One region of the Marinilactibacillus sp. Marseille-P9653 genome, then DNA from elsewhere that is predicted to be linked to it. Evidence: a T-box and tRNA genes for the amino acid it is inferred to sense, from the RefSeq annotation. Region 1 holds a T-box; the other holds one or more tRNA genes.
What was found. The T-box of region 1 lies ahead of cysS (cysteine--tRNA ligase). A T-box ahead of a tRNA ligase gene usually reads a tRNA of that ligase, here a tRNA-Cys.

Region 1 (9,727 bases):
TTTCTAAAGCTTCTGCATCTTTCGCAAATTCTGCAATGATTTTTGCAGGCGCTACGACTTCTTCATTACTGAATGCTACTGCTGTAGGTCCTTTAAAGACGTCATCTAAACCGTTCAAGTTTGCTGCTTCAGCGGCACGACGTAGCATAGTATTTTTCAATACGTGCATTTCAACTCCAGCTTCACGTAATTGTTTACGTAACTCAGTTACTTGCTCAACTGTTAGTCCACGGTAATCAACTACGACTACTGCAGCCGCGTCTTCGAATTTTTTAGTAATGTCTTTAACGATTTCTTCTTTTTTAGCTAAAATGTTCGCTTTGCTCATTGATGTTTCACCTCCTGATCGATTGTAAAAGGGCAATAAAAAAACCCCATGTCTCCGTAGACAAAGAGGGATTGTGTGTGTTTAACGTAAATATACATCACAGTTATCCTCGGTATGATATTAAGGCTTACGCCACATACTGTCTTCGGTATAATCTAGCATCGTTCTTCTGTTTTATTTAAGAAACAGATTCACTTTACTTTTACTCATCAATGTTCAGTTAATTGCTTAACCTGCATAAGTATAGCAAGCTATACCTCGCAGGTCAAGAATTAATTGATTTTTTTAAGTTGAGATTATTATTATTTTACTGTTGTTTGGTCTACTTTAACACCAGGACCAAAAGTACTTGCAACAGCCATATTTTTAATATAAGCACCTTTTGAACTAGATGGCTTAGCTTTAACGATTGTTTCGTGAATCGCAGAAAGGTTTTCTTGTAATTTGTCGATGCCAAATGAAACTCTTCCGATTGGAACATGAATATTTGACTGACGGTCTACACGATAAGTAACCTGTCCAGCTTTGATATCATTAACAGCTTTCGCTACGTTAGGTGTTACTGTACCAGTTTTAGGGTTTGGCATAAGGCCTTTGGGTCCAAGGACACGTCCAAGTTTACCAACTTCAGCCATCATGTCCGGAGCGGCAACAACTACGTCGAACTCGAACCATCCACCTTGTACTTTTTCAACTAAATCGCTATCTCCAACGAAGTCAGCTCCAGCTTCTTGTGCAGCTTTTGCTTGATCTCCTTTTGCGAAAACGATAACTGTTGAAGTTTTACCTGTTCCGTGTGGCAATACCATTGCTCCACGAATTTGTTGATCAGCTTGTTTAGGGTCTACTCCTAGACGATAAGCAACTTCTACAGATGCATCAAATCCAGCGTAGTCGATTTCTTTAACTAATTCTAGTGCTTCAGTAGCGTCATACAATTGTTCTCTGTTGACTTTTTCCAGAGCAGCTAAAAACTTTTTACTTTTCTTCGCCATGATTATTTCCTCCTTGTTGTGGTATTAACGGTTTAACCTCCCACTTGTTCTCCTTAGAAGTGATTGAGTAATTTATTTAGAACCACTCACATCTACAACTACGGAGACAGCAAGAGCTTAGAGTTGTAGGTTTTTAATTAACCTTCAACAGTGAAGCCCATGCTACGAGCTGTACCTTCGACCATACGCATAGCAGCTTCTACAGATGCAGCGTTTAAGTCTTCCATTTTTGTTTCAGCAATTTCTCTAACTTGTGCACTTGTTACAGATGCAACTTTTTTAGTGTTTGGTTCACCAGAACCAGACTCAACGCCGGCAGCTTTTTTAAGTAATACTGCAGCTGGTGGTGTTTTAGTGATGAATGTAAATGAACGGTCTTCGTATACTGAGATCACAACTGGAATGATCATTCCTGCTTGGTCTGCAGTACGCGCGTTGAATTCTTTACAAAATCCCATAATGTTTACTTGTGCTTGTCCTAGTGCTGGACCTACTGGAGGAGCTGGATTAGCTTTCCCTGCAGGAATCTGCAATTTGACTAGATTTACGACTTTCTTTGCCACGAGACATACCTCCTTGATTTGTTTCGCGAGTGGTTAAATGAGGTTATAGTTTTCCTCTCCCACCTGTTTCTTTGCATACAAAATATGCGTATCGCCTACTTTGCGTACCGATATATTATAGTCCTTCAAAGGATATGTGTCAAACCTTTTTTAATCTTTTATCTTAGAAATCTGATCGTAGTCAAGTTCGGCGTTTGTTTCACGGCCAAACATTTCAACTAGCGCTTTAATTTTACCTTTTTCAGATTCGATTTCTGTAATAGTACCTTCCATTCCTGAAAAGGCACCGTTGATGATTTTGACACGTTCGCCAATTTCAACATCCATGTTTACTTTACGAGGATTGATACCCATACTACGTAAAATCTGGTCCACTTCTTCTGGTAACAATGGAGAAGGCTTACTTCCTGCACCATGTGACCCAACAAATCCAGTTACGCCGGGAGTATTCCGTACGATATACCAAGCATCATCTGACATAATCATTTCAACAAGTACGTACCCTGGAAATGTTTTATGTGTAGAGACTTTTGTTTCTCCATCTTTTTCCTCATAAGTTTGTTCTTCCGGAATCAATACTTGTAAAATGTTGTGTTCCATCCCCATACTAGTCGCACGAGATTCTAGATTCTGTTTTACCTTGTTTTCGTAACCTGAGTAAGTGTGTAGTACATACCACGCTTTTGATAATTCAATTTCAGACATGTCTTTCTCCTTTTTTGTTGTTTTTCTGATTTTCCACAATTGTTCCAAACCATAATAAAAAACCTTCTGCACGTGTTATCGATCAAGAAGGTTTTTGTCGTTTCGTTTAATCTATTCGCATTATATCACTTAAACGCATGATAATCTATTGCATTTAGTCATTCAACTTTTTTAAATCAAATTCAGTAAAAAAGTAATGATCGAATCTATTCCAAAAAAGAAAACGCTGAAAAATGCTACAACTCCAAATACAGTTAACGTATTTTTTCGCATTTCTTTGTTCGTCGGCCAAGTGGTTTCTTGTAATTCATATTTTACTTCTCCGAAAAACTTCTTGATTTTGCCCATCGGTGTCATCCTCCCATACTATTTGATTCATTTGATCTGTTAAAGGTTATTTAGTTTCTCTGTGTAATGTGTGTTTTGAACAGTAACTACAGTACTTTTTAACTTCTAGTCGTTCTGTTCGAACTTTTGATCCGCCATTTTTAGAGTAGTTTCTTGAACCACATTCTGTACAGGCTAGGACGATTTTCTTTTGCATATTTTTCTGTTCCTCGTTTCTTTTTTCCCACGGTTGCTTTAAAACGCAACTTCACTGCGTACCAATCTAAATAATACTGTTTATCAATAAGTTAGTCAACTACTACTTTAGACTCTATGGCTTCTTTTTCTTAGATAGGGCGTTTGATTTTATGTATATCTGCTTTAGTTGTGTCTAAAAGCAGACGTTTATGTATACGAACATATCAAGTTTGTTTTAATTTATATTTTTTTATAGAAGAAGCTTCTAATCTATGGCACAATAACCTTACATAAAAGCTTATTAGAAGGACGTTTTTTTATGACTAAAACTCAAAAACTCATTTATATATCTTTACTTTCTGCTCAAGCGGTTATTCTAGGGCTTATAGAGCGAAGTATTCCCTTTCCTTTTGCATTCGCTCCAGGCGCTAAACTTGGCATAGCCAATCTGATTACTATCGTTGCAATCTATACTCTTCCTTTTAAAGATAGTATGAAGGTTGTGGGCATGCGTTTGTTGATGACAACCTTGTTAGGTGGCACGATTTCCACACTCCTCTACAGTACAGCTGGAGCTGTCCTTAGCTTTTTAGGGATGGTCTTTGTCAAAATGACTGGTGGTAAAAAAGTCAGCATCATTGGAGTAAGTGCTACTGGTGGTATTTTACATAATTTAGGTCAACTATTTGTTGCTAGTTTTATCGCTCAAACATGGACGGTTCTTCTGTACCTGCCTGTACTATCTTTTATGGGCATCTTATCTGGAATTGCCATTGGAATCTCGGCAAATTTCTTAATGGATAAAACGTCTATTGTTCGTCGTTTTCGCCGTCAGTATGAGGAATGACCGCTTAAAACAATCATCTACTTTTTTCAAGTGAGCGATTTTTTTTAAAACAATTCTTTGTATTTCTGACTGCATCTGTGTTTTGCATTCATCGCTTTTTCTCTTGAACACCGCAGACTAGTTGCAATTTCATCATAACTATATCCACTCATGTAAAGAATGCTGACGATTTTCTCAAATCCAGATAAAGCTTCCTGGTACTCCGCCATAGACTCTTGCATGAGAATCCACTCTGATGGAGATAATGATTTAGCTGTACCCATCACTTGGTTGCCCTTTTGCTCAACAATCCCATCTAGTGATAGAGCCTCTTTATTAGATTTTCTCTTCAAGGCGTTATTCCATCTGCTCAGTCGATTAAAATGATTATCCAAACATAATGAGACGTATTGGCTAAAACTCATACCACGGTCTCTTTCATATTTTCTTGTTGCTTCTACAAAACATTCGCAAGCTTCTTGCCATAAATCATCTTGGTCATATCCTCTAATAAATCTCTTTCTGATTGATCTGTAAAAGAGGGGTTTACATCTTTCGAACAATTCACTGAACCGACTTTCGTCGACGTGTTGTACCATAAAAATCAACGTCTCATTGATATGCTCCTCTGGTTTGATTCTCCTCCTACGTAACTGTCCGTTTTGCTGATCCAGCATTGTCTTAATACCCCTTTCTGTAATGGAACGATCACATTAGATGAGAAACGTTCTTATACAATATTATATTGCCATAACTCTTCTATTTTTAACGAAGATTTTTTCTGTTTTTTAATCTTTTTTTACTTAATTCACGTATCCTTAAATACAACGAATTAGGAAATTCTGAACATCGTTGTTTTGATCCGTTTTCATGAATATTTTCCAAAAAAAAGAAGCCTTTTTAAAAGACTTCTTTTTCACATTTTATTCACATTCACAAAGAATCTTTTGGGTGTTCACTTTGAATCAGTTTTTGATAAAACTCTTTAAGTCTTTTCTCATCTTCTTCTTTCAGAGGGGAGTTACGCCGATACTGCTGCATTTTGTATAAGGTCGCATCTAAAGCAATATTCTTTTTGACTCGGTTCAACTCTTTGTATAATTCAATAGCTGATTTTCTAGCTGCACCTTTTTGGAAAACAATCCATTGCTCCGCAAGATCAGAAGTAGCTACGGATACGTTCGTAATCAATAAGTTCTCTTCTCCAACGGCTCTTTCGATATAGCTATCCGCGGTCTCGCCTTCACTTGTAAAAATGACAACGACATCGTACTTATCGTACCTTTGCTGAATCCCAGGAACGAGCTGAGCATCAAATATGATTCTGACTTCTATCTCCTGATACTTTGCATAGTTACTTAGTTCATGAAGTAGTTGATCTCTTGCATCTGCCATTTTATCGATTCTTTTAAGCTTTACCAACTCTGGCCAGGCTCCGATCATGTTATACCCATCTACATAAAGCAGTTCTTTTTTCATCGCGCGCCTCCCTTCCTCTGATTTAACTTTTTTATAAGGCGTTTCTTTTACGGAATACTTCGTACATTAATAAGCTGGAAGCCACACTTGCATTCAAACTCTGCACATGACCTGTCATAGGAATCGTTAGTGTTTCGTCTACTTTTTCTTTGACCAGACGAGACAACCCTTTCCCTTCATTCCCAATGACTAGTCCGATCGGCGCATCTACTTCCCAACGTCTATAATCCGTTCCGTCCATATCTGTTCCGAAAATCCACAATCCACGTTCTTTTAGTTCTTCAATGGTTTGAACAAGATTGGTTACGCGTACGACTGGGACATGTTCGATGGCTCCGGTTGCTGCTTTTGCAACAGTGGATGTTAAGCCGACTGCACGGCGTTTTGGAATAATAATCCCATGAACCCCTGCCGCATCTGCCGTTCTCATGATGGATCCTAAGTTATGTGGATCTTCGATTCCATCTAATAATACGAAAAACGGAACTTCGTCTTTTGCTTCTGCAGCCGCGAATAAGTCATCTATTTCAGCATAAGCGACTGGACTTGCTGCTACGAGAACGCCTTGATGATTCTCACCATCACTCAATAAATCTAATTTACTTTTCGGAACAAAACTCAACTGTATCTTACGCTTTTTAGCTTCTTCTTGAATGTCTTTTAGTTTACCACCTGATAAACCTTCTTGTAGAAATACTTTATTGATATCACGATTTGACTTAATGGTTTCTAGTGCCGGAATTCTGCCAATCACCATTTCGTCTTGGGCAATATCTTGCTCGATCACTTCTGGTTTTGATTCTGTCTTAGGTTGAATGCGGTTCTGCTTACGTTCACCAGATCCTTTTACTTTATTTCTATCAAACTTATTTCTGTCGGGTCTGTTCTTGTCAGATCTATTTCTATCTGGCCTTTTACCACCTTGTTTTTTAGGCAAGCGATTTCCTCCTTTCAAGACACCTTACTGAGCGAGTGCCTTGTCGACTTTCTGTATACATACTTCTATTAATTCGTGTAATCTGTCTTCTTGTTTTGTCAGATACAAATATCCCATCACGGCTTCAAATCCAGAAGACTTATTATAGGTTGATCCATCTGTATTTTTGGCTTTGGAATAACTTTTTGCGTTACGCCCTCTTTTGTAAAAATCCATTTCAACTTCATTCAAACGATCTTCTTCGATCAGTTCTTCAATCAACCAAGCTTGTGCTTTGGCCGATACATAATTCGTTGCCAAGCGGTGCAATTGATTAGGTTTCGTCTGGCCATTTGTCAGCAAATGCTCTCTTATCGACTGTTCATACGCAGCATCTCCCATGTATGCAAGCGCCAGTCCGTTCAGCAACTCCGCGTCCTTCGCCTTCATTAGGATTCCTTCCTTTTCCAGCGAATTCCTTGCGGTGTATCTTCCAGTAAAATGCCTTTTTCTTGTAGCAAGTCTCTGATTTCATCTGCTCTAGCAAAATTTTTATCTTTTCTAGACTGATTTCTTTCTTCAATCAACTCTTCAACTTCTTTATCTAGAAGTTCTGTATCAATCACTAAGTCTAATTGTATCCCAAATATAGCTAGAATTTCTTCTAGATGCTTCATAGCAAATGCCAAAACTTTTTTAGATACTTGCTTTTGTTCAAGATAGACATTTAAGTTTCTGATCATTTCATAGACATCTGTGATACCATTTTGTGCTTGAAAATCGTCATCCATATGTTTTTCAAACTGTTGAATCAGGTCTTTCCATTTTTGGATCTGACTTGCATCATCCTCTAAAGCATCTTCTGCTTGTTCAATACGGTGACTGGCATTCGCATAAGCTGTTTGAATTCTTGTTAAATTAGATTTTGCTTCATGAATCGTCTCATCTGTATAGTTGATTGGATGACGGTAGTGTACGGTAGATAAGAAAAATCTCAGCACTTGTGGATCATGAATCTTTTTAAGATCATGCACTAAAACAAAGTTACCAAGCGATTTACTCATTTTTTCTTCGTTCATCGTCACGAAACCATTGTGTAACCAATACTTTGCGAAAGGTTCTCCAGTTTTCGCTTCTGATTGCGCAATTTCGTTTTCGTGATGCGGGAATGTCAGATCTTGTCCACCTGCGTGAATATCAATTGTATCCCCAAGGTATTTCGTAGCCATGACTGAACATTCAATATGCCAACCCGGACGACCTTCTCCCCATGGAGATGTCCAACTAATTTCTTCCCTTTTAGCTGACTTCCATAGCGCAAAATCAAGGGGATCATCTTTTTTCATGTTTTCTGATTCTTCTAATCTGTTGCTGGCACCTAATTCTAAGTCATCTACTGATATACCGCTCAGTTTTCCGTATCCTTCAAACTTTCTTGTCCGATAATAGACATCTCCTTCTTTTTGATAGGCAAAACCTTTTTCAATCAGCACTTCAATAAATTGAATGATTTCCTGGATATTATCCATTACTCTTGGTGCGTGTGTAGCTCTTTTCACATGTAATGCTTCTGTATCTTCATAGTACGCTTCAATAAAACGATCTGCTACTTCTGGAGCGGTCAGCTTAAGCTCTTCAGCAGCTTTTATGATTTTATCGTCAACATCTGTAAAGTTCGATACGTAATTAACCTCATATCCTCGGTATTCAAAGTATCTTCTAATCGTGTCGAAAGCAACCGTGCTTCTTGCATTTCCAATATGGATGTAGTTGTAGACAGTGGGTCCACAAACATACATGCTCACTTTATTTTCCTGAAGTGGCTCAAACCGTTCTTTCTGATTTGATAATGTATTATATAATTCAATCATCTATCTGGCTCCTCCCAACCTACTTGTTCTTTTTTCATTTCCAGTCTACCAAAAAACCACGCACTCAGCTTCTATAAAAGACGCCAAATACGTGGTTCCACTTTTTTTCAGAAAGACTCTTTGAAAAAGACCTTTCCCTTTCTATCTTTTAACGGAGATAAATCGAAATCATCTACTTAAATGAGCAGATTCGATGATTTAATTCAAAGAGGCACTTCATTTAAAAGTCCGCCACCTGTTCACATCTACTCAGGCTTTCTGAAGACTACTTTCAAACTACTTTTCTTATCTTGATTTTTGGCTGTATTTATTCTGATAGTAAGCTTTTTGCTTTTTCAACGTGTTCAATAGAACGGTCTCTTCCAAGCAGTTCAATCGCATCGTTCAATTGAGGCCCATGTTGTTGTCCTGTTGCTGCAACACGAATGGGCATAAATAAGTTCTTACCTTTTATACCGGTTTCTTTCTGAACAGCTTTGATTGCTTTTTTGATCTCATCTGCTTCGAACGGTTCAACCTCTTTTAATTGGTTAACGAAAGATTCAAGAACTTGAGAAACTCCCTCACCTTGCAAGACTTCTTTCGACGCTTCATCCCACTCAATATCTTCTTCAAAGAATAGCGTAGCAAGTTGAGTGATCTCAGCTGCATAACTCATTTGTTCGTGATATAAGCCAATGAGTTTCTTAACCCACTCGCTTTTTTCTGGTGTTGGGTTCTCTTCAAGATAACCTGCTTTAACTAGATGAGGAACAGCTTTAAGTGTCACTTCATCCAAGTCTTCTTGTTTGAAATACTGATTACTGATCCATTCCAATTTTTTGGAGTCAAAGGCAGCTGGAGAAGTTCCCAGGCGTTTGTGATCAAACATATCAATAAATTCTTGGCGTGAGAACAGTTCGTCTTCGCCCACAGGAGACCAGCCAAGCAATGTAATAAAGTTGAACAACGCTTCTGGTAAATATCCTAGATCGCGATACTGCTCAATAAACTGCAAGATCGTTTCATCACGTTTACTTAGTTTCTTACCTGTTTCACTGTTAATGATCAAAGTCATGTGGCCAAAAATAGGTGGCTCCCAACCAAACGCTTCGTAAACCATCATTTGTTTTGGCGTATTCGCAATGTGGTCATCTCCTCTTAACACATGAGAGATTTCCATATAGTGATCATCCACTGCAACCGCAAAGTTGTAAGTCGGCATACCGTCACGCTTACGAATGACCCAGTCTCCTCCAATTGAATCTGATTCGAATGTGATGTCGCCTTTTACCATATCATCGAATGTGTATGTGCTTCCTTTAGGAACACGTAGACGGACGACAGGTACGATCCCTTCATCCTCTTTGGCTTTTTGCTCACTTGGAGTAAGGTTGGCACATTTCCCACTATAATGAGGCATTTCTCCACGTGCACGTTGAGCTTCACGCTCTGCTTCCAGCTCCTCAGATGTACAATAACATTTGTAAGCATGGTTGCTCGCAAGTAACTGTTCAATCAGTGGATCATAAATATCTTT
Region 2 (9,727 bases), on a different contig from region 1:
CTAGTAGTACTTGGAACTTTGATTTAATTATTATTGAATCCTATGTATACAATCTTATACAGTAGAGAGTCATTAAGGATTCTATATAGTATTTTTTATCATCGCTCAGTCGTTCGCTCTCTACTTCAGGCAATACTTATTCAAATAAATCTTTTAATCCTCTTTTACATTTACTAGATAATCGAATTTTATTAATCAAAACGCCGATATCCAATGATACTGATTTCATATATCTTCATACTTAACTATATTACTGACAAAGAACTATTGATATTTATTATTATTCAACTGTTCTTCTTTTGGAAATTTCCTTTCTTAATGATTAGACTTATGCAGAAAACGCTAGTGTGATTTCTGTATAAGCTTAAACTTCGATTATCTCAGTATGATAACAGATTGCTATAGATTTGATATCTGATACTTCACTCTACAAATACAGAGTTGCTTGGCTAGTTTCGTATCTATTGTTTTATTCCTCTTACGCTAATCGCTTTACGCCTTCTTAACCATTAACCTATTCATTCTCAACTATGCTGGTTTACTGGTTGATGTTTACTTTGAGTACAAAATAGCACTTCCATAGACTTGGAAGCCACTTCGTATTTTACAAGGTTCATTAACCTACACCGCCAATTTACCAAGCAACCCTTAAGTTACGTTAGTCTCTGACTTGGTTAACTCTTTTAAAAAGTTGACTGCTTTTTGAGTAGACCTAATCAACTCTCTATCTCCTTTTTGCTCCCTTATTTAAAATGCCTCTAAGAAGCAACTCTCTGCCTCATCAAACCCTGTCATTTCCATAAGACACTTTCCTTTATGCTGTTGTACGAAATCGACATAGTTCTCTATATTATCAGACTGACTTCTTTCTAATGCCTGATTAAAATTATTCAGTGCACCTTGATGGTCATCACTATATTTCAAAGCTTCTCCCAGCCTTATTAGTGAAACTATTTCTTTTGAGGTATCCTGACACTCCCTAGCATACTGAAGGCAAAAGGTAAGATAGTGAATTGCCTTTTTTGTTTCTCCATTTATCCTATATAAATTTCCAAGGGCACCTTTAATAAAATACTCATCCTGTCTATTTAAAGAACCTTTCAAGAATCCAATTAACTGTTCACTACACTGCTGTACTATATTTGTATCTCGTGTCTTCTCACGAAGCAAATGATAAGTGTCAAAGTAAACAGTTTTATTAAAATTTGAAAGGACATTTTTAACGCTTGTTAGCATTTCACTTCCCCTTAATCTCTTGACTTGGTATATCAATTCTTTTATTATCTATTCCTTATCTTTCTATAAAAAAACTGGTTGGTATTCGGTAAATATTAATGATGTTAGTGCATCATACGATTTCAATATTGATCATAAATTTCCTCCATAGTCTTTTTATTGGTATATTTTCTTTGTGATGATGAATAGCGCTTAATAACTAAAACTAGTTAGATCTATCATAATTACATTAATAAAATTACTTTTACCTTCTAAGTTTAACAAATTAACCGCAAAAAAGAGGCCTGATAATCGAGTAATCAGGCCTCTGCTCTCTAAATATAGGTACAAAAAAACTCCGCAAGCAGGGCTCGAACCTGCGACAACGCGATTAACAGTCGCGCGCTCTACCAACTGAGCTATTGCGGAATCAAAAAATGGTATTAGATAAAAAAAAAGAACTGCACGGCAACGTCCTGCTTTCACAAGGGGAAACCCCTCACTATCCTCGGCGCTGGGAAGCTTAACGGCTGTGTTCGGAATGGGAACAGGTGGATCCTTCCCGCCATCATTACCGCACAATGACTCTTTTTCTTTTTATAAGAGAACGTTGTTCTCTGAAAACTAGATAGTTGAATGCTTGCAAACATGTTTTGACGCAACACCCTCATACTCTTAACCCCGTTTTGTGGTTAAGTCCTCGATCGATTAGTACTGGTCCGCTCCATACATCACTGTACTTCCACTTCCAGCCTATCTACCTGATCATCTTTCAGGGATCTTACTTCCTTAAAGGAATGGGAAATCTCATCTTGAAGGGGGCTTCACGCTTAGATGCTTTCAGCGTTTATCCCGTCCACACATAGCTACCCAGCGATGCCTTTGGCAAGACAACTGGTACACCAGCGGTGTGTCCATCCCGGTCCTCTCGTACTAAGGATAGCTCTTCTCAAATTTCCAACGCCCGCGACGGATAGGGACCGAACTGTCTCACGACGTTCTGAACCCAGCTCGCGTGCCGCTTTAATGGGCGAACAGCCCAACCCTTGGGACCGACTACAGCCCCAGGATGCGACGAGCCGACATCGAGGTGCCAAACCTCCCCGTCGATGTGAACTCTTGGGGGAGATAAGCCTGTTATCCCCAGGGTAGCTTTTATCCGTTGAGCGATGGCCCTTCCATACGGAACCACCGGATCACTAAGCCCGACTTTCGTCCCTGCTCGACTTGTAGGTCTCGCAGTCAAGCTCCCTTTTGCCTTTACACTCTGCGAATGATTTCCAACCATTCTGAGGGAACCTTTGGGCGCCTCCGTTACTCTTTAGGAGGCGACCGCCCCAGTCAAACTGCCCATCTGACACTGTCTCCCAACCGGATTACGGTTGCGGGTTAGAGTGGCCATACAGCGAGGGTAGTATCCCACCATTGCCTCCACCAAAACTGGCGTTCTGGCTTCATTGGCTCCTACCTATCCTGTACAAGCTGTACAGACACTCAATATCAAACTACAGTAAAGCTCCATGGGGTCTTTCCGTCCTGTCGCGGGTAACCTGCATCTTCACAGGTACTATAATTTCACCGAGTCTCTCGTTGAGACAGTGCCCAAATCGTTACACCTTTCGTGCGGGTCGGAACTTACCCGACAAGGAATTTCGCTACCTTAGGACCGTTATAGTTACGGCCGCCGTTTACTGGGGCTTCAATTCAAAGCTTCGCCGAAGCTAACCTTTCCTCTTAACCTTCCAGCACCGGGCAGGTGTCAGCCCCTATACATCTTCTTTCGAATTAGCAGAGACCTGTGTTTTTGGTAAACAGTCGCTTGGGCCTATTCACTGCGGCTGACCAGATGGTCAGCACCCCTTCTCCCGAAGTTACGGGGTCATTTTGCCGAGTTCCTTAACGAGAGTTCTCTCGATCACCTTAGGATTCTCTCCTCGACTACCTGTGTCGGTTTGCGGTACGGGCAGCCTACTTCTAACTAGAAGCTTTTCTTGACAGTGTGACATCAGATACTTCGGTACTATAATTTCCCTCCCCATCACAACTTGTCCGTATAGATATAAGCATTTGACTCATATCAAGACTTATTGCTTGGGCGCGCATATCCAACAGCGCGCTTATCTTAGCCTTCTGCGTCCCTCCATTGTTCAAACAAAGCAGACTGGTACAGGAATCTCTACCTGTTGTCCATCGCCTACGCCTATCGGCCTCGGCTTAGGTCCCGACTAACCCTGGGAGGACGAGCCTTCCCCAGGAAACCTTAGTCATTCGGTGCACGGGATTCTCACCCGTGTTTCGCTACTCATACCGGCATTCTCACTTCTAAGCGCTCCACAAGTCCTCACGATCTTGCTTCAATGCCCTTAGAACGCTCTCCTACCATAGAACCATAAGGTTCTATCCGTGGTTTCGGTATCTTGTTTAGCCCCGGTAAATTTTCGGCGCAGGACCACTCGACTAGTGAGCTATTACGCACTCTTTAAATGATGGCTGCTTCTAAGCCAACATCCTAGTTGTCTGAGCAGTCCCACATCCTTTTCCACTTAACAAGAATTTTGGGACCTTAACCGACGGTCTGGGCTGTTTCCCTTTCCACTACGGATCTTATCACTCGCAGTGTGACTCCCGGATCTACATACAGTGGCATTCGGAGTTTATCAGGATTCGGTAACCCGATAAGGGCCCCTAGTCCAAACAGTCGCTCTACCTCCACGATGCACTATCCGAGGCTAGCCCTAAAGCTATTTCGGAGAGAACCAGCTATCTCCAAGTTCGATTGGAATTTCTCCGCTACCCACACCTCATCCCCGCACTTTTCAACGTACGTGGGTTCGGGCCTCCAGTGCATTTCACTGCACCTTCACCCTGGACATGGGTAGGTCACTTGGTTTCGGGTCGACGACGGCATACTAAACGCCCTATTCAGACTCGCTTTCGCTGCGGCTCCACCTCTTCGGCTTAACCTTGCATGACATCGTCACTCGCCGGTCCATTCTACAAAAGGTACGCCATCACCCGTAAAAGGGCTTTGACTACTTGTAAGCACACGGTTTCAGGTGCTGTTTCACTCCCCTTCCGGGGTTCTTTTCACCTTTCCCTCACGGTACTGGTTCACTATCGGTCACTAGGAAGTATTTAGGCTTGGGAGATGGTCCTCCCGGATTCCGACGGAATTTCTCGTGTTCCGCCGTACTCAGGATACCAGCTAGGTAAGATCAGATGTCGTATACGGGGCTTTCACCCTGTCTCGCGAACCATTCCAGGTTCTTCTACTATCTTTACTCGTCCATATCGCCGGTCCTACAACCCCAAAGAGCAAGCTCTTTGGTTTGGCCTCTTCCCGTTTCGCTCGCCGCTACTCAGGGAATCGCATTTGCTTTCTCTTCCTGCAGGTACTTAGATGTTTCAGTTCCCCACGTCTACCTTCTTCTCAGCTATGTATTCACTGAAAAGATATCACCCTATGACTGGTGATGGGTTCCCCCATTCGGAAATCTTTGGATCAAAGCTCACTTACAGCTCCCCAAAGCATATCGGTGTTCGTCCCGTCCTTCGTCGGCTCCTAGTGCCAAGGCATCCACCGTGCGCCCTTGTTCACTTAACCTTGCGGTTAAGAGTATGATATTAATTAGCGATGAGAGTTCTATTCAAGGAACAAAACTTTCTCAATTTGTTAATCTCGGTGTTGTTTCTTAACATGTTTGTTATTAATTCAACTATCCAGTTTTCAAAGAACAAAGTATAGAAGGAATAAATCCTTCAAAACTAAACAAAGTAAAGTAACCTGTGCAAGGTTCCGTTTGCCCTTAAGGCAATATCCTTAGAAAGGAGGTGATCCAGCCGCACCTTCCGATACGGCTACCTTGTTACGACTTCACCCCAATCATCCATCCCACCTTCGGCGGCTGGCTCCCCTAAGGGTTACCCTACCGACTTCGGGTGTTACGGACTTTCGTGGTGTGACGGGCGGTGTGTACAAGACCCGGGAACGTATTCACCGCGGCGTTCTGATCCGCGATTACTAGCGATTCCAGCTTCATGCAGGCGAGTTGCAGCCTACAATCCGAACTGAGAATGGCTTTAAGAGATTAGCTCAACCTTGCGGTCTGGCGACTCGTTGTACCATCCATTGTAGCACGTGTGTAGCCCAAGTCATAAGGGGCATGATGATTTGACGTCATCCCCGCCTTCCTCCGGTTTATCACCGGCAGTCTCGCTAGAGTGCCCAACTGAATGCTGGCAACTAACAATAGGGGTTGCGCTCGTTACGGGACTTAACCCAACATCTCACGACACGAGCTGACGACAACCATGCACCACCTGTCACTCTGTCCCCGAAGGGAAAGCTCTATCTCTAGAGTGTTCAGAGGATGTCAAGACTTGGTAAGGTTCTTCGCGTTGCTTCGAATTAAACCACATGCTCCACCGCTTGTGCGGGTCCCCGTCAATTCCTTTGAGTTTCAGCCTTGCGGCCGTACTCCCCAGGCGGAGTGCTTAATGCGTTAGCTCCAGCACTGAAGGGCGGAAACACTCCAACACTTAGCACTCATCGTTTACGGCGTGGACTACCAGGGTATCTAATCCTGTTCGCTCCCCACGCTTTCGAGCCTCAGCGTCAATTACAGACCAGAAAGTCGCCTTCGCCACTGGTGTTCCTCCATATATCTACGCATTTCACCGCTACACATGGAATTCCACTTTCCTCTTCTGCATTCAAGTCTTCCAGTTTCCAATGACATTCCACGGTTGAGCCGTGGGCTTTCACATCAGACTTAAAAGACCGCCTGCGCTCGCTTTACGCCCAATAAATCCGGACAACGCTTGTCACCTACGTATTACCGCGGCTGCTGGCACGTAGTTAGCCGTGACTTTCTGGTTAGATACCGTCAAGGTCGGGGCAGTTACTACCCGACTTATTCTTCTCTAACAACAGAGCTTTACGATCCGAAGACCTTCTTCACTCACGCGGTATTGCTCCATCAGGTTTTCACCCATTGTGGAAGATTCCCTACTGCTGCCTCCCGTAGGAGTCTGGGCCGTGTCTCAGTCCCAGTGTGGCCGATCACCCTCTCAGGTCGGCTACGTATCAAAGCCTTGGTAAGCCATTACCTTACCAACTAGCTAATACGCCGCGGGTCCATCCATAAGTGGCAGCCGAAGCCACCTTTCATCTAAGAGACAGGCGTCTCAAAGACCTATGCGGTATTAGCATCCGTTTCCGAATGTTATCCCCCTCTTATGGGCAGGTTACCCACGTGTTACTCACCCGTTCGCCACTAATCCATTCTCTGCAAGCAGAGAATTTCATCGTTCGACTTGCATGTATTAGGCATACCGCCAGCGTTCGTCCTGAGCCAGGATCAAACTCTCGTTTTAAGTGTTTGACTTGCTCATTGATTAAAAATTGTGAATGAACCTTGTTCATTCGTTTAGTTGTCTTGATTCATAAATGAATCGAAGACCCCTGCACATTTGGTTGTTTTTACTTTGTTCAGTTTTCAAAGATCTACTCTTTATTGTTTCGTGTTATGTCGTTGCCGCTTTAACAGCAACTCATATATCATACCATGTTGTTGTTTTGATGTCAACAACTTTTTTAAAAGTTGTTTTTGATCAAGTTACTCGATCAAGTTGATATCTTTAACAGCAACCTATATATCATATCACGCTGCTACATTAGTGTCAACAGCTTTTTGAAAAAGTATTTGCTTTTTCAATACCGGCGGCCGGAGTCGAACCGGCACGCCCTAACGGGCACTGGATTTTGAGTCCAGCGCGTCTACCAATTCCGCCACGCCGGCCTGTTAAGTCTATTTAACTGTCAGACAAGGCGGTAACCGGATTTGAACCGGTGATGAAGGTTTTGCAGACCTCTGCCTTACCACTTGGCTATACCGCCATACAATTTATTCATTTGGTATGAAACTGGGCTACCAGGATTCGAACCTGGGGAATGACGGGATCAAAACCCGCTGCCTTACCGCTTGGCTATAGCCCAAAAATCAAAGGGCGACTGATGGGGATCGAACCCACGAATGCCGAGACCACAACCCGGTGCGTTAACCACTTCGCCACAATCGCCATAATATTTAATTGAACCACAGGGGTAGTAGGAATCGAACCCACATTGATGGTTTTGGAGACCATAGTTCTACCGTTAAACTATACCCCTAAAAATGGAGGGAGTAGGATTCGAACCTACGAACCCGAAGGAGCGGATTTACAGTCCGCCGCGTTTAGCCACTTCGCTATCCCTCCAATGGCGCAGGACAGAGTCGAACTGCCGACACACGGAGCTTCAATCCGTTGCTCTACCAACTGAGCTACTGCGCCTTGGAAAATGTTACTACGGTCCCGACGGGATTCGAACCCGCGATCTCCTGCGTGACAGGCAGGCGTGATAACCGCTACACTACGGGACCATATAATTATTCAATTTTGAATTGCGGGGACAGGACTCGAACCTGCGACCTCCGGGTTATGAGCCCGACGAGCTGCCAACTGCTCTACCCCGCGATCATTTAAAAGGAGGATGTGGGATTCGAACCCACGCGCGTTTTTACACACCTGACGGTTTTCAAGACCGTTCCCTTAAGCCGGACTTGGGTAATCCTCCAGTAAATCTATAGTAGCAGTCTCCTGCTAATGACCCCTACGGGATTCGAACCCGTGTTACCGCCGTGAAAGGGCGGTGTCTTAACCGCTTGACCAAGGGGCCGGTTAAGTGACTTTATTAATATGAAACAATGGGCCTAAGTGGACTCGAACCACCGACCTCACGCTTATCAGGCGTGCGCTCTAACCAGCTGAGCTATAGGCCCCAAACAAAAAGCGGGTGACGAGAATCGAACTCGCGACGACAGCTTGGAAGGCTGTGGTTTTACCACTAAACTACACCCGCATAAAGTTGAACGGTCCCGACGGGATTCGAACCCGCGATCTCCTGCGTGACAGGCAGGCGTGATAACCGCTACACTACGGGACCAAGTTAATTTTGTTTGGATTGCGGGGACAGGACTCGAACCTGTGACCTCCGGGTTATGAGCCCGACGAGCTGCCAACTGCTCTACCCCGCGATAATATCGAACGATTGAAAATGGACCTTGCAGGATTCGAACCTGCGACCGGACGGTTATGAGCCGTCTGCTCTAACCAACTGAGCTAAAGGTCCAATTTTCTGAAAAACAATGATAGCGGCGGAGGGAGTCGAACCCACGACCTCACGGGTATGAACCGTACGCTCTAGCCAGCTGAGCTACACCGCCATTATAAAATGGCTCTTTTAGAAAAATCGGGAAGACAGGATTCGAACCTGCGACCCCTTGGTCCCAAACCAAGTGCTCTACCAAGCTGAGCTACTTCCCGTACTTTACTTTTTCCTTTCGGAAATGCACCCTAGAGGAGTCGAACCTCTAACCGCCTGATTCGTAGTCAGGTACTCTATCCAATTGAGCTAAGGGTGCGAGTATTTCAAATGCCGAGGGCCGGAATCGAACCGGCACGGTGAAAACTCACCGCAGGATTTTAAGTCCTGTGCGTCTACCAGTTCCGCCACCCCGGCAATTACTGTTAAGACTAAGTAAATATTCATTCGCTTTATCTATAACCAAGCGAAAGACGGGATTCGAACCCGCGACCCCCACCTTGGCAAGGTGATGTTCTACCACTGAACTACTTTCGCTGAAATGCCGGCTAAAGGATTTGAACCCTCGACCTACTGATTACAAATCAGTTGCTCTACCAACTGAGCTAAGCCGGCTTGAATCTTTTAAATGAACTATGCGGATGGAGGGACTTGAACCCCCACGCCGTGAAGCGCTAGATCCTAAATCTAGTGCGTCTGCCAATTCCGCCACATCCGCGCTGTTCTATTTAGCTTGCACATCACTATGCAATGAGCCGTGCAGGGTTCGAACCTGCGACCCTCTGATTAAAAGTCAGATGCTCTACCGACTGAGCTAACGGCTCCGAAAAAATTATGGAGGTTAACGGGCTCGAACCGCTGACCCTCTGCTTGTAAGGCAGATGCTCTCCCAACTGAGCTAAACCTCCAATAATACAATCAAACGATTGCTGCATAACGACGTCCTGCTTTCACAAGGAGAAACCCCTCACTATCCTCGGCGCTGAGAAGCTTAACTTCTGTGTTCGAAATGGAAACAGGTGGATCCTTCTCGCCATAACCGCTATACAGTTTTCGTGCTGGCGCTAAAAGAAATAATCAATTAGCAGCAACTCTTATATAATACAATGGGATTATATCTTTGTCAATCATTTTAATAAAAAAATAAAAGAAAAATGCCGGAACAAGCTTTCCGACATTTCCCTTTTATTGGAACAATACCTAGAAAAAGCTTATTTGTCCCAGTTTTGATCAATAAAATCGACTCTTCCTGAACCTTTACTATATCTCTTATAGTGCGCTGATTCTTTTTTGTAAAAGTCTTGATGATAGTCTTCCGCTTCATAAAACGGTTGAGCTGGTTCAATTGTCGTTACGATAGGACGATCG

Region 2: it has a tRNA-Cys gene. The T-box ahead of cysS (cysteine--tRNA ligase) is inferred to sense a tRNA for this amino acid. The anticodon was not compared.

What each region holds. Positions count from the first base shown of each region.
Region 1 covers NZ_CAKAKH010000002.1:292,996-302,722, forward strand. Annotated here, with positions in the region: gene rplJ (50S ribosomal protein L10) at 1-328, opposite strand, end outside; ribosomal protein L10 leader region at 358-495, opposite strand; gene rplA (50S ribosomal protein L1) at 631-1,323, opposite strand; gene rplK (50S ribosomal protein L11) at 1,461-1,886, opposite strand; gene nusG (transcription termination/antitermination protein NusG) at 2,037-2,591, opposite strand; gene secE (preprotein translocase subunit SecE) at 2,763-2,939, opposite strand; gene rpmG (50S ribosomal protein L33) at 2,986-3,135, opposite strand; gene LG377_RS11975 (Gx transporter family protein) at 3,436-3,963, shown strand; gene LG377_RS11980 (sigma-70 family RNA polymerase sigma factor) at 4,008-4,619, opposite strand; gene LG377_RS11985 (NYN domain-containing protein) at 4,876-5,421, opposite strand; gene rlmB (23S rRNA (guanosine(2251)-2'-O)-methyltransferase RlmB) at 5,453-6,178, opposite strand; gene LG377_RS11995 (Mini-ribonuclease 3) at 6,383-6,787, opposite strand; gene cysS (cysteine--tRNA ligase) at 6,787-8,208, opposite strand; T-box leader at 8,282-8,509, opposite strand; gene gltX (glutamate--tRNA ligase) at 8,516-9,727, opposite strand, start outside.
Region 2 covers NZ_CAKAKH010000001.1:725-10,451, forward strand. Annotated here, with positions in the region: gene LG377_RS00005 (tetratricopeptide repeat protein) at 748-1,236, opposite strand; tRNA gene LG377_RS00010 (tRNA-Asn) at 1,572-1,644, opposite strand; rRNA gene rrf (5S ribosomal RNA) at 1,679-1,794, opposite strand; rRNA gene LG377_RS00020 (23S ribosomal RNA) at 1,904-4,819, opposite strand; rRNA gene LG377_RS00025 (16S ribosomal RNA) at 5,040-6,591, opposite strand; tRNA gene LG377_RS00030 (tRNA-Leu) at 6,933-7,016, opposite strand; tRNA gene LG377_RS00035 (tRNA-Cys) at 7,044-7,114, opposite strand; tRNA gene LG377_RS00040 (tRNA-Gln) at 7,141-7,213, opposite strand; tRNA gene LG377_RS00045 (tRNA-His) at 7,224-7,296, opposite strand; tRNA gene LG377_RS00050 (tRNA-Trp) at 7,317-7,387, opposite strand; tRNA gene LG377_RS00055 (tRNA-Tyr) at 7,393-7,473, opposite strand; tRNA gene LG377_RS00060 (tRNA-Phe) at 7,476-7,548, opposite strand; tRNA gene LG377_RS00065 (tRNA-Asp) at 7,565-7,637, opposite strand; tRNA gene LG377_RS00070 (tRNA-Met) at 7,659-7,731, opposite strand; tRNA gene LG377_RS00075 (tRNA-Ser) at 7,742-7,831, opposite strand; tRNA gene LG377_RS00080 (tRNA-Glu) at 7,862-7,933, opposite strand; tRNA gene LG377_RS00085 (tRNA-Ile) at 7,963-8,036, opposite strand; tRNA gene LG377_RS00090 (tRNA-Gly) at 8,046-8,116, opposite strand; tRNA gene LG377_RS00095 (tRNA-Asp) at 8,128-8,200, opposite strand; tRNA gene LG377_RS00100 (tRNA-Met) at 8,219-8,291, opposite strand; tRNA gene LG377_RS00105 (tRNA-Ile) at 8,313-8,386, opposite strand; tRNA gene LG377_RS00110 (tRNA-Met) at 8,407-8,480, opposite strand; tRNA gene LG377_RS00115 (tRNA-Pro) at 8,507-8,580, opposite strand; tRNA gene LG377_RS00120 (tRNA-Arg) at 8,605-8,678, opposite strand; tRNA gene LG377_RS00125 (tRNA-Leu) at 8,691-8,776, opposite strand; tRNA gene LG377_RS00130 (tRNA-Gly) at 8,825-8,896, opposite strand; tRNA gene LG377_RS00135 (tRNA-Thr) at 8,902-8,974, opposite strand; tRNA gene LG377_RS00140 (tRNA-Leu) at 8,996-9,077, opposite strand; tRNA gene LG377_RS00145 (tRNA-Lys) at 9,111-9,183, opposite strand; tRNA gene LG377_RS00150 (tRNA-Val) at 9,195-9,267, opposite strand; rRNA gene rrf (5S ribosomal RNA) at 9,291-9,406, opposite strand; gene msrA (peptide-methionine (S)-S-oxide reductase MsrA) at 9,571-9,727, opposite strand, start outside.